DNA from 3 places in the Bacillus sp. JJ1533 genome. Region 3 is predicted to be linked to each of the others. Evidence: riboswitches for the same ligand, from Rfam matches in the RefSeq annotation. Region 3 holds a riboswitch; each other region holds the start of a gene.
The links. Region 3 has a riboswitch for cobalamin ahead of V7138_RS20490 (ABC transporter substrate-binding protein). Riboswitches for the same ligand answer to the same signal wherever they lie in the genome.
Positions count from the first base shown of each region.

Region 1 (3,272 bases), on a different contig from region 3:
GTTTTGGCTCTTCAGGTTCTTGCAAAGCACTAATTGATTCATCTTTTGAAGCTGCTTCTTTTTTCTCCGTATCCATCGCAATCTTTGAATTTTCTTGTGCCATTTCAGCAGAGTCGGAGCTTGAACTGTTCATATTATTCATCAAAGAAGGAGCTAAGATGAATAACAGAAGGGCTGCTGCCACAGATGCAATGGTTGGAACAATCCAAACTTTCTTCTTTCGTTTATTCATTTTAAGGGTTATATTTTGATAAATCTCTTGTGGCTTACGGTTATCTTTTATTGTTGGCATTTGCGATAGCAGCTGCTCTAGGTGTTCATCGTTCCACTCGGATTTTTTCATCATCTACACCCTCCTTTACACCAGATTCTTCCATATAAGTCTTTAAGACTTTAAGGGCTCTATGCTGAGTTGTTTTTACCTTGCTTTCTGTCCAACCTAGAGCTTTAGCAGTCTCAGCAATGGAAAGGGATTGGATATATCGTAATATTAGTACTAGACGTTGATCGGTTGTACAGTGGTCCAAGCAGCGGTACATGATCTGAACTTGCTCATTCTGTAATGCTATTTCTTCTGGAAGTGGAGCAATATCTCTTACTTCTTGTCGATTCCAATCAAAGGAATCCATGATTCTTTGTTTCCAGCCTTTCTGTTTCCGAAATGAATCAATTGCAACATGTCGTGCAATTGAAAATAACCATGTTTTTTCACTGCTCTTCCCTTCGAATCTATCATATGATTTTAAAACTCTTATATAAACTTCCTGAACGAGATCTTCAGCCAGTTCACGATTTTTTACCATATAAAATAAGAAGGAAAAGACATCGTGATGATATTTTTCATATAGTTCCTCAAATAAGGAATCCATTTTGCAAATCCTCCCGTTCATTTCATTAGTCGTATGTTTTGTAAAAAAAGTTACACTCCCAATATAGTATGTTTTCATGAAAAAAGGAAGAATATTTTGGTAATATTCTTCCTTACTTTGCGATTATTACATTTTTTAAGAATAATAGTCTTAAGATTGGATAAAGAATGAGAAAAAATAGTCCATTCCCGATTGCATGACTCATATCAAATGGTAGTCCAGCTATATAATAGGCAAGAAATTTTCCCGAAAACAAATATAATGGCATTGAAATGACGAAGCCATAGAGAAAACCACAGAATACCGCATAGCCAGCAAGCAACACAACTGGAATTCGTTCACGATATTTTTGTAACAAACCGCTAATTAAACCAATTATCCCCCATGCAAAGATTTGGCCAATTGTCCATAATCCCATCCCCATTACAAGATTTGATAATACAGAACTAAAAACGGCAACAACCACACCGTAAACTGGTCCTAGAAATAAGCTTGTAATAATAATAATAGCTGTAGTAGGCTGAACATTCGGTATGAAAGTAAAAACAATCCGTCCTACTACGGACAAGGCGATTAGCATGGATAAAAGCGTTAGTTTTTTTACAGATAAGTTCATTATTCCCACTTATGGAGGTCAAATTCAATCTTATCTTCAGGCTCTAATTTATACTCATTTGCCCCGACCATTGCTTCTTCACCATTTACAGAATAGAACCATGATGTTTTTTCTTCTTCACTACCTGCAACTCCATTTATGCTTGCAATAAATGCACCATCAAATTGTGTTTCGACTTCAAAGTTTTCTTGCATGATCTCCATTACGGTAACTTCTTTTCCTGCTTCAATCTCGATTTCTTTTTCTTCAATAACTTCTTCTCCATTGTTTTTAGAGACCACAACAGTTACAATTTCAGCTTTTTCTTCTTTTTTAACAGTTTCAGACGAGTCATTGTTATTGTTGGATGTATCATTTGTAGGTTGGTCATTACTGCATCCAAATAATAATCCCACTGAAAGTAAAGCAACTAATAATTTTTTCATGTCCTAGTTCCCCTTTGTGTTATATCGTATTTATATATAAGTACTTGAAGCACTTGATACCAAAATAAAAAGCTCACCACAACGGGTGAGCTTTGTTAATAAGTTGAGAAAAACAACAAAAAAGCATGTAGCTGTTTTATTGTTAATTCCCACACCCCGAAGAATTAAAAAACGTTCGAATTAGGCAGGTCTACTGACTTAAGCTTCAACCTACTTTGAGTCCTTCCCATATGATGAACAGCAATTGCCATCCATTCATACAGTGGTTCTTCTCATTTCGTCCACTTTTACAGTTGCGGGGGCAGTTCTGGAGTTACACCAGATTCCCTATTAAGTCTTTGAGAATTTTTATAAATCCTCGACACCTATATATCTGATTTTATTCATTTTTATTAACCTTCTTCATATTACAAGAAGAATTATTATTTTACAAGATTAATGTTTCGTATGAAACAAGAATCTTCGCCACATTTTTTCAATTTATTCACTTTTTCGAGGAATTACAAATGTAAAGGTTGTTCCTTCACCAAGCTTACTATGAACTGATATATTTCCATTATGAGCACCGATAATGTTTTTAACAATGGCAAGTCCTAACCCAGTGCCCGATTTTCCTCTCGTTCTTGCCTTGTCCGCCTTATAGAAACGTTCGAATACAAACGGCAGATCTTCTTCAGGAATACCAGACCCAGTATCCCTAACATCGACTTTTATCGATGTTTCTTGACCTGTCACATGAACCTCCACCTTACCATGTTCATCAGTATGTCTTATCGCGTTATCAATTAAATTAGTAAATACCTGTTCAATCCGATCGCGATCTATTTCAATTTCTCCGATATCTTCTTCTTTTTTCGCAGTTAATGTAATTAAATTTTCTTTAGCTAATCCGTGGAATTTTCGAATCACTCGGTCGATAAATAAATCGAAATCAACATTTTCTTTATCCAAAGTTATATGACCAGACTGCATTCTTGCTATATCTAATAATTCATTAACTAGGCGCCCCATACGTAGTGACTCATCATAGATTACTTTCGTGATTTCTTTTCTCTCTTCTTCAGAACTTGCTATATCATCCATTATTGCTTCACTATAGCCCTGTAACATAGCAATCGGCGTTCTTAACTCATGTGATACATTCGCAATAAAGTCTTCGCGAAGCTTATCTAACCGTCTTTCCTCCGTCATATCACGCAGTACCGCAACGGCGCCCCTAATATATGTCTGATTATAGAGTGGGCTCATTAAAATAACCCATGTTCTTCCTTGAAGGCTTATTTCAATAAACTGTTCCTTTTCAAAGGAAACTGCTCGTTGAAATAAATCCTTTACTTCAGGAGGGAGTTCTTCACCAACATC
Region 1 covers NZ_JBALOV010000020.1:78,482-81,753, forward strand. Annotated here, with positions in the region: gene V7138_RS10150 (hypothetical protein) at 1-346, opposite strand, end outside; gene sigX (RNA polymerase sigma factor SigX) at 318-869, opposite strand; gene V7138_RS10160 (ECF transporter S component) at 982-1,485, opposite strand; gene V7138_RS10165 (DUF4430 domain-containing protein) at 1,485-1,910, opposite strand; cobalamin riboswitch at 2,077-2,294, opposite strand; gene V7138_RS10170 (ATP-binding protein) at 2,391-3,272, opposite strand, start outside.
Region 1: it holds a riboswitch for cobalamin, as region 3 does, so the genes downstream of both, V7138_RS10165 (DUF4430 domain-containing protein) here and V7138_RS20490 (ABC transporter substrate-binding protein) in region 3, are expected to answer to the same signal.

Region 2 (3,272 bases), on a different contig from region 3:
TATGGCCACATCGAAATGCATGGCTTGCAATTGCAATTGGTGGGGATGGTAACCGAAATAGGGGACTTGGATATGAAGCGATGGTACTTGTTTTAGATTTTGCCTTTCAGGAGTTAAATCTCCATAGAATCCAATTAACCGTGTTTCAGTACAATGAAAGAGCAATCGCTTTATATGAAAAGCTAGGCTTTGTCAGGGAAGGAACTTCGAGGGAATTTTTAGAACGAGATGGAAAGCGTTTTGATATGTATTTTTATGGTCTGCTAAAGCACGAATGGAAAAAATAAACTCAAATCCCCCATAAAATCAGGGGGATTTTCACATTTTACTGTTTTTCAAAGTTTAGGTCCCAAATAATCCCGAATTGGTCCTGTACTTTTGCATATTTAGCTCCCCAGAAAGTATCCTGTAATTCCATGAATACAGTTCCTTTTTCTTTTAAATCATTAAAAGTTTTAGTAATCTCTTCTTCACTTTCAAATTCAATTACGAGGGAGATGTTGTTTCCAACGTTAACCGTTTGGTCTGGAGAGTCATCTGATACCATTAACAAGAAATCATTCTTTTTGAATTTACCGTGGATCAGTCTGTCGTTCGCCCAATCCTGATTCTCATAACCTGCTTTAGCATATGTTTGAACATCTAAAATTTCACCATTAAATATTTCTTTGTAATAGTCCAAAGCTTCCTTTGCATTACCGTTAAACATTAAGTACGGAGTTACTTGACCTTTCATTTGCAAAACACTCCTTTTGATAGATTTGCCAACTATCCTACACTATGTTTTCTATTACCAGAAGAATTCATACTCTGTTGTATATTTTTTCCTTAAATCCCATTATAATTAAATCAAATAAAAAACGCAAGAACAAATGTTCTTTAGGAGGGGTAATGTGAATATCAGAAAGCTTATACCAGAGGATGCTGAGTGCTATTGGAAGCTACGATTAAAAGCATTAACTACGGATCCTGATGCATTTTTAGTTACGTATGATGAGGCAATAAAGAAGGAAAATCCAATAGGAGAATATAAGAAAAGCTTTCAATCTGAAGAAATCTTAACGTTTGGTGCATTTGAAGAAGAACATTTAGTTGGTATGGTCACTTTAGTTCGGGAAACACGTCAAAAAATAAGACATAGGGCTAACATAGTGGCAATGTATGTTGATGGTAATAATAGAGGGAAGGGTACGGCCAAGGCATTGCTAAAAGAAGCAATTAAGATAGCCCGAAATATTCCTGAAATCGAACAACTTTATTTAACGGTAGATTCTGAAAACACACCGGCTAAGGAATTATATAAAAACCTAGGATTTAAAATATATGCAGTCGAGAAAAAAGCAATGAAATATAACGGCCAATATCGTGATGAAGAGCATATGGTATTATTTCTTGAGAAATAATTTTGTCAAAATTTGTCTTGCCAAAAGTAGAGTAGTCACTTATTATTAAATTCAATAGCATATATTGAGAGAATTTCAATTTTAAAAACTACATATTGTGTTTTGCCTTGAGAAAAAGATGCCAATAGGCTTAATAGGGAATCTGGTGGAAAACCAGAACTGCCCCCGCAACTGTAAATGCTGACGAAATGAACATGCCACTGTATAAGCTAACTCCAAGTGGGTACTTATATGGGAAGGGTTCAAAGTAGAATGAAGCATAAGTCAGGAGACCTGTCTTTTTTCTAAAGATGTTTCACCTTCTTCGGGGATTGGGAAGATGAAACGATGGCGACAGGTGGGCTCTTTATTCTTGCTCTCTTGGTGTTATCGTTTCATCCGCTCAATTCAATTGAGCGGATTTTTTGTGTTTTACAAAAAAAAGTTAGGGAGAGAATTACTTTGAATAGCACAATACAAAGGGAATTGGATTCAGTTATACACTCGCTGGATTATGCTGAAAGAACCTATCAACTCGAAACAACTGAAATAAGAAACAAACTGCAAGGAATGAAATTTTCAACATTTGAAGCAAACCAACATGCTCTTTTTTATTCCTTAAACAAAATTGCTATGGATCAGCCCAACTGGACCTATTTAGCGGCACAACTATATTTAAATGAGCTCTATGAGAAAGCAGGAATAAGTCGCAATTATAAATGTGCCCAAAAATACGGCAGTTTTCATGAGTTAATCGAGGAACTAACGAACAAAGGAATTTATTCTAATGATCTACTAGACTCTTATACCAAGGACGAGATTACAGAACTCGGCAAGCATATTGACCCTACTAAAGATCTTCTATTTACATACATCGGCTTATTTTTACTAGCGGACCGATATCTTGCAAGAGATTATGAACGAAATATATATGAACTACCACAAGAGCGGTTCATGATAATCGCTATGACCTTAATGCAACATGAAAAGAGGGAAGCTCGGCTTGAATATGTTAAAGAAGCATACTGGGCATTAAGTAATTTGTATATGACTGTAGCCACTCCTACATTATCAAATGCAGGTAAAAGCTTTGGTCAGCTCTCCTCTTGTTTTATTGATACGGTTGAAGACTCACTTGATGGTATTTATTTAAATAACTGGGATATTGCTAGATTATCAAAAGATGGAGGAGGAATAGGCGTTTATTATGGGAAGGTTCGGGCGCTCGGCTCCGACATAAAAAAATTCAAGGGCAACTCTTCTGGTGTTGTTCCATGGATTCGCCTTATCAATGATACAGCCGTCAGTGTCGACCAATTAGGCCAACGTCAAGGAGCAATAGCGATCTATCTTGATTTATTCCATAAAGATATCATGAATGGTTTCCTTGATTTAAAGACAAATAACGGAGACGAACGAAGAAAGGCTCATGATATTTTTACAGGGGTATCCGTTCCAGATTTGTTTATGAGAAAGCTACAAGAAGTGGATGAAAACGGGAGGAGTATTGGAGAGTGGCATACCTTTTGTCCACATGAAGTAAAGCAAATCATGGGATGGAAGGATGAAGACGGAAATCCATTAGGGCTCGAAGATTTCTACGATGAAACGGATGAAAAATATTTCACTTTAAAATATATGGAAGCTGTCAATCATCCACTTTTACCGCGTAAGTCCTATCGGGCAATGGATGTAATGGCACGCATCATGGTTGCGCAATTAGAAACAGGGACACCGTATATGTTTTACCGTGATGAGGTAAACCGGCAAAACCCGAATAAACATCTTTTAGGTAAGGGACGAACTGCGATTTTTTGCAGTAATTTATGTACGGAAATTGCTCAAAATATGTCAGCAACAGGCATTACGAAGGAGTATGCAGATAAAGAA
Region 2 covers NZ_JBALOV010000034.1:2,458-5,729, reverse strand. Annotated here, with positions in the region: gene V7138_RS17565 (GNAT family N-acetyltransferase) at 1-287, shown strand, start outside; gene V7138_RS17560 (VOC family protein) at 326-736, opposite strand; gene V7138_RS17555 (GNAT family N-acetyltransferase) at 894-1,403, shown strand; cobalamin riboswitch at 1,503-1,698, shown strand; gene V7138_RS17550 (ribonucleoside-diphosphate reductase subunit alpha) at 1,731-3,272, shown strand, end outside.
Region 2: it holds a riboswitch for cobalamin, as region 3 does, so the genes downstream of both, V7138_RS17550 (ribonucleoside-diphosphate reductase subunit alpha) here and V7138_RS20490 (ABC transporter substrate-binding protein) in region 3, are expected to answer to the same signal.

Region 3 (3,272 bases):
TTCATAAAATATATAAATAAGGTGTAAAGAAACTTAAAAAGGAACCTGGTGTGAATCCAGGACTGCCCTCGCAACTGTAAGTGCTGATGAAATGAGAAAACCACTGTGTAAAAATGCTGTAAGGCATTTACACGGGAAGGCTCAAAGTAGGTTGAAGCACAAGTCAGGAGACTTGCCTTGTTTATGTTTCACACTCTACGGGGGTGGAGTAGATGAACGGTACATAAAAATTTGTAGTATTATAATTTTTAATAAATTGTGCTGTTTCTAAGGTCCACCTTTAATGAAGAGTATTTTATCAGTGCGCTCAATAATTAAAGGTAAGGGGATTCTTATGATTTTAAAAGAAAAGGACACTTTGTTTAAAGCTAAGAATGACATCGATTTTATGGATGATTTATTAAGAAGTGCGGAAGCTGAAAAATTCATTAAGTATGTTATTAAATCATATACCAAAAACCCAGCCGTTTTTATGCTGCAGAACAAAGTGGAATGGGAAGATTTATACCAAGCTTGTTTAATAGGATTATTCAATGGTCTAAAAAAATTAGATTTAGACCGTGATCCAAGTGAATGGGTTAGATATTTATATTTAAGTATACAAGGAGAAATTAGAAACTTTTCGCGTTCTAACCAATCAAATTCAATTGTTATAAGTCAAAAAATTAGAATGCTGTATCCTAAATATATGACTTTTTATCACTTCTTTCGAGAAAAGTTTGGAAAAGACCCAACTATAAGTGATGCAATGAAGGAATTTCAAATCTCCCGTAATGAAGCTTTTGAATTAGTTTATGGGATGCAAGAATTAGTAAGTGTTTTCCAAGAAACAGGGGAAATAAACCAGGCGTTTATTAAAGGTCCTTTTGAAGATGTTGAGAAAAAGGTGATTAACAGTTTACTAATTAAACATTATATGCCTTGTTTAAATAATAATGAAAAAAGAGTTTTGCATCTATACTATTTTCTTGGTTTTAATAAAACTGAGATTGCCAAGATGATTGGATGTGGAAATTCTATGGTCCAGAGACACATGGTGAATGCTTTTAAGAAGATAAGGAAAATGGAAGTTAGTTAAAAGACTAGAATCACAAATGGTACGATTATTAAAATGTCTTAAAAAAGTTCGAAATTTTTGACAATAATATTGCGCTATACTATTATAATGTTAACAGTAATTAGAATACACAGACAAATAGGTTTCTTAAATAGTTTAGTAGAAATTATTTAAGATTAAAAGGGAAGTTGGTGTGAATCCAACACGGTCCCGCCACTGTGATCGATGAGGATGGTTAAATGTCCCACTGTGCAATTCTGCATAGTAAGGCTTGACCAATCGCTTAAATCGTAAGTCAGGAACCTGCCTATTTGGAGTTTAAACTTCCTCGAGGAATGGGATTGTTTAAAGTACATCAATGTTCGTAGTTCGCAGGAAAACATTATGCTTAATTTTCTGCAAGCTCATATATATGTACCTTATACGCGCCTTTCCATAGGAAGGGCGTTTTTTAATTGCTGAAAAAATCGTAGGAGGAAAAGAAAATGAAAGGCATTATTCTTAAAAGGTGGGTCTTAATCAGTATTATTTTTTTGTTAAGTATGACAATTTTAGCGGGATGTGGTGCTCAAAGCCAGAAGACGACTGGACAAGCTGAGCCTGAAGTATCTGGAGCAGAACAATCAAATGATAATCAAGATGAAAAAGAAGAGAAAAATGAAGCACGATTCCCTGTAACATTTACAGATGATGTCGATCGGGAAGTTACAATTGAAACCGAACCAGAATCAATTGTATCTATTCAAACAAGTACAACAGAGATTTTATTTGCACTTGGATTAGGCGAAAAAATTATTGGTGTATCTGACTATGATAACTATCCAGAGGAAGTTTTAGATATTCAAAAAGTTGGCGCACAAGATATGAATGTTGAACTTATCTTAACGCTTTTACCTGATGTCGTATTTGCGACTGACTATCACTACAAGAATCATCCAGACATACTAGAACAGTTTGAGGAAGCTGGTATCAAAGTTGTTATTACTGGAAGTGCTGATTCTTTTGATGGGGCTTATAGCATAATGGAAATGATTGCTACTGCGACAGGAACACAAGGAGTAGCAGAAGAAATTATTACGGATATGAAGGAACGCCTAGAAGCTATTAAAGAAAAAGCTCAAGAAGAAATTACAGATAAGAAAAGAGTTTGGGTGGAAGTATCCCCTGCCCCAGATATTTTTACAACAGGAACAAATACATTTATGCATGAAATGCTAGAGTCCATCCAGGCAATTAATGTTGCGGAAGACCAAGAAGGATGGGTGAAATTTACAGAAGAGGAAGCTGTTAACTTGAACCCAGAGGTTATTATTACGACATACGGTTATTACGTAGAGGAACCTGAAAATGAAGTGTATTCTCGTAGTGGATGGCAAGAGGTTCCAGCCGTTAAAAATGAACAAGTATTTGATGTGAATAGCGATACCGTTACAAGACCTGGCCCTCGTTTAATCGAAGGGGTGGAAGAACTTGCTGAACTCATTTATCCAGAAGTATTTGGCGAATAAAGTAATTTGGTTGTATCTATTTGCGGGAGGGCTTGTACTAGGTGCTGCCCTCCTAGGTTTATTGGAGAGTAGTGTGTCTATTCCAATTCCCATGGTTTTACATATTGTATTTGAAAATTTTCTTGGAATAGGGTGGCTTAGTGATGTTCCTAAGAATATAGAGATGATTATCTGGAATATTCGTCTTCCAAGAGTTTTGCTTGCGCTTTGTGTTGGGGCATCCTTAGCGCTAGCTGGTGCTGCTTTCCAAGGGCTTTTGAGAAACCCGTTAGCAGATCCTTATACGATAGGTGTTTCATCAGGCTCTGCTTTAGGGGCAGTGCTCGTCCTATTTTTTCAAGTGTCGATTGTTGGATTAGGAAGTTTTACACTTCCTATTGTTGCAATTGTAAGTGGGCTCGTGACATTATTAGCTGTTTTTGGTTTAGTTCGACTCAGCAACAGAAGTTTAGCCATTGAAACGATTATTTTGGCAGGAATCATTATCAGTGCTTTTATTGGAGCGCTAACGTCATTAATTATTTCGTTAGGTGACCAAGATGCCATGACACAAATTATTTACTGGTTATATGGTAGTGTGGCAATGAGAGGGTGGAGTCATGTTCAGCTAATCATCCCATTTATGATTGTCGGTTCGTTAATTATTTTTATTCATTATCGTGAACTAAATGCGCTAGCTTTAGGAGAGGAAGCTGCTGATCATATAG
Region 3 covers NZ_JBALOV010000038.1:69,697-72,968, reverse strand. Annotated here, with positions in the region: cobalamin riboswitch at 3-194, shown strand; gene V7138_RS20495 (sigma-70 family RNA polymerase sigma factor) at 335-1,078, shown strand; cobalamin riboswitch at 1,181-1,382, shown strand; gene V7138_RS20490 (ABC transporter substrate-binding protein) at 1,543-2,565, shown strand; gene V7138_RS20485 (FecCD family ABC transporter permease) at 2,528-3,272, shown strand, end outside.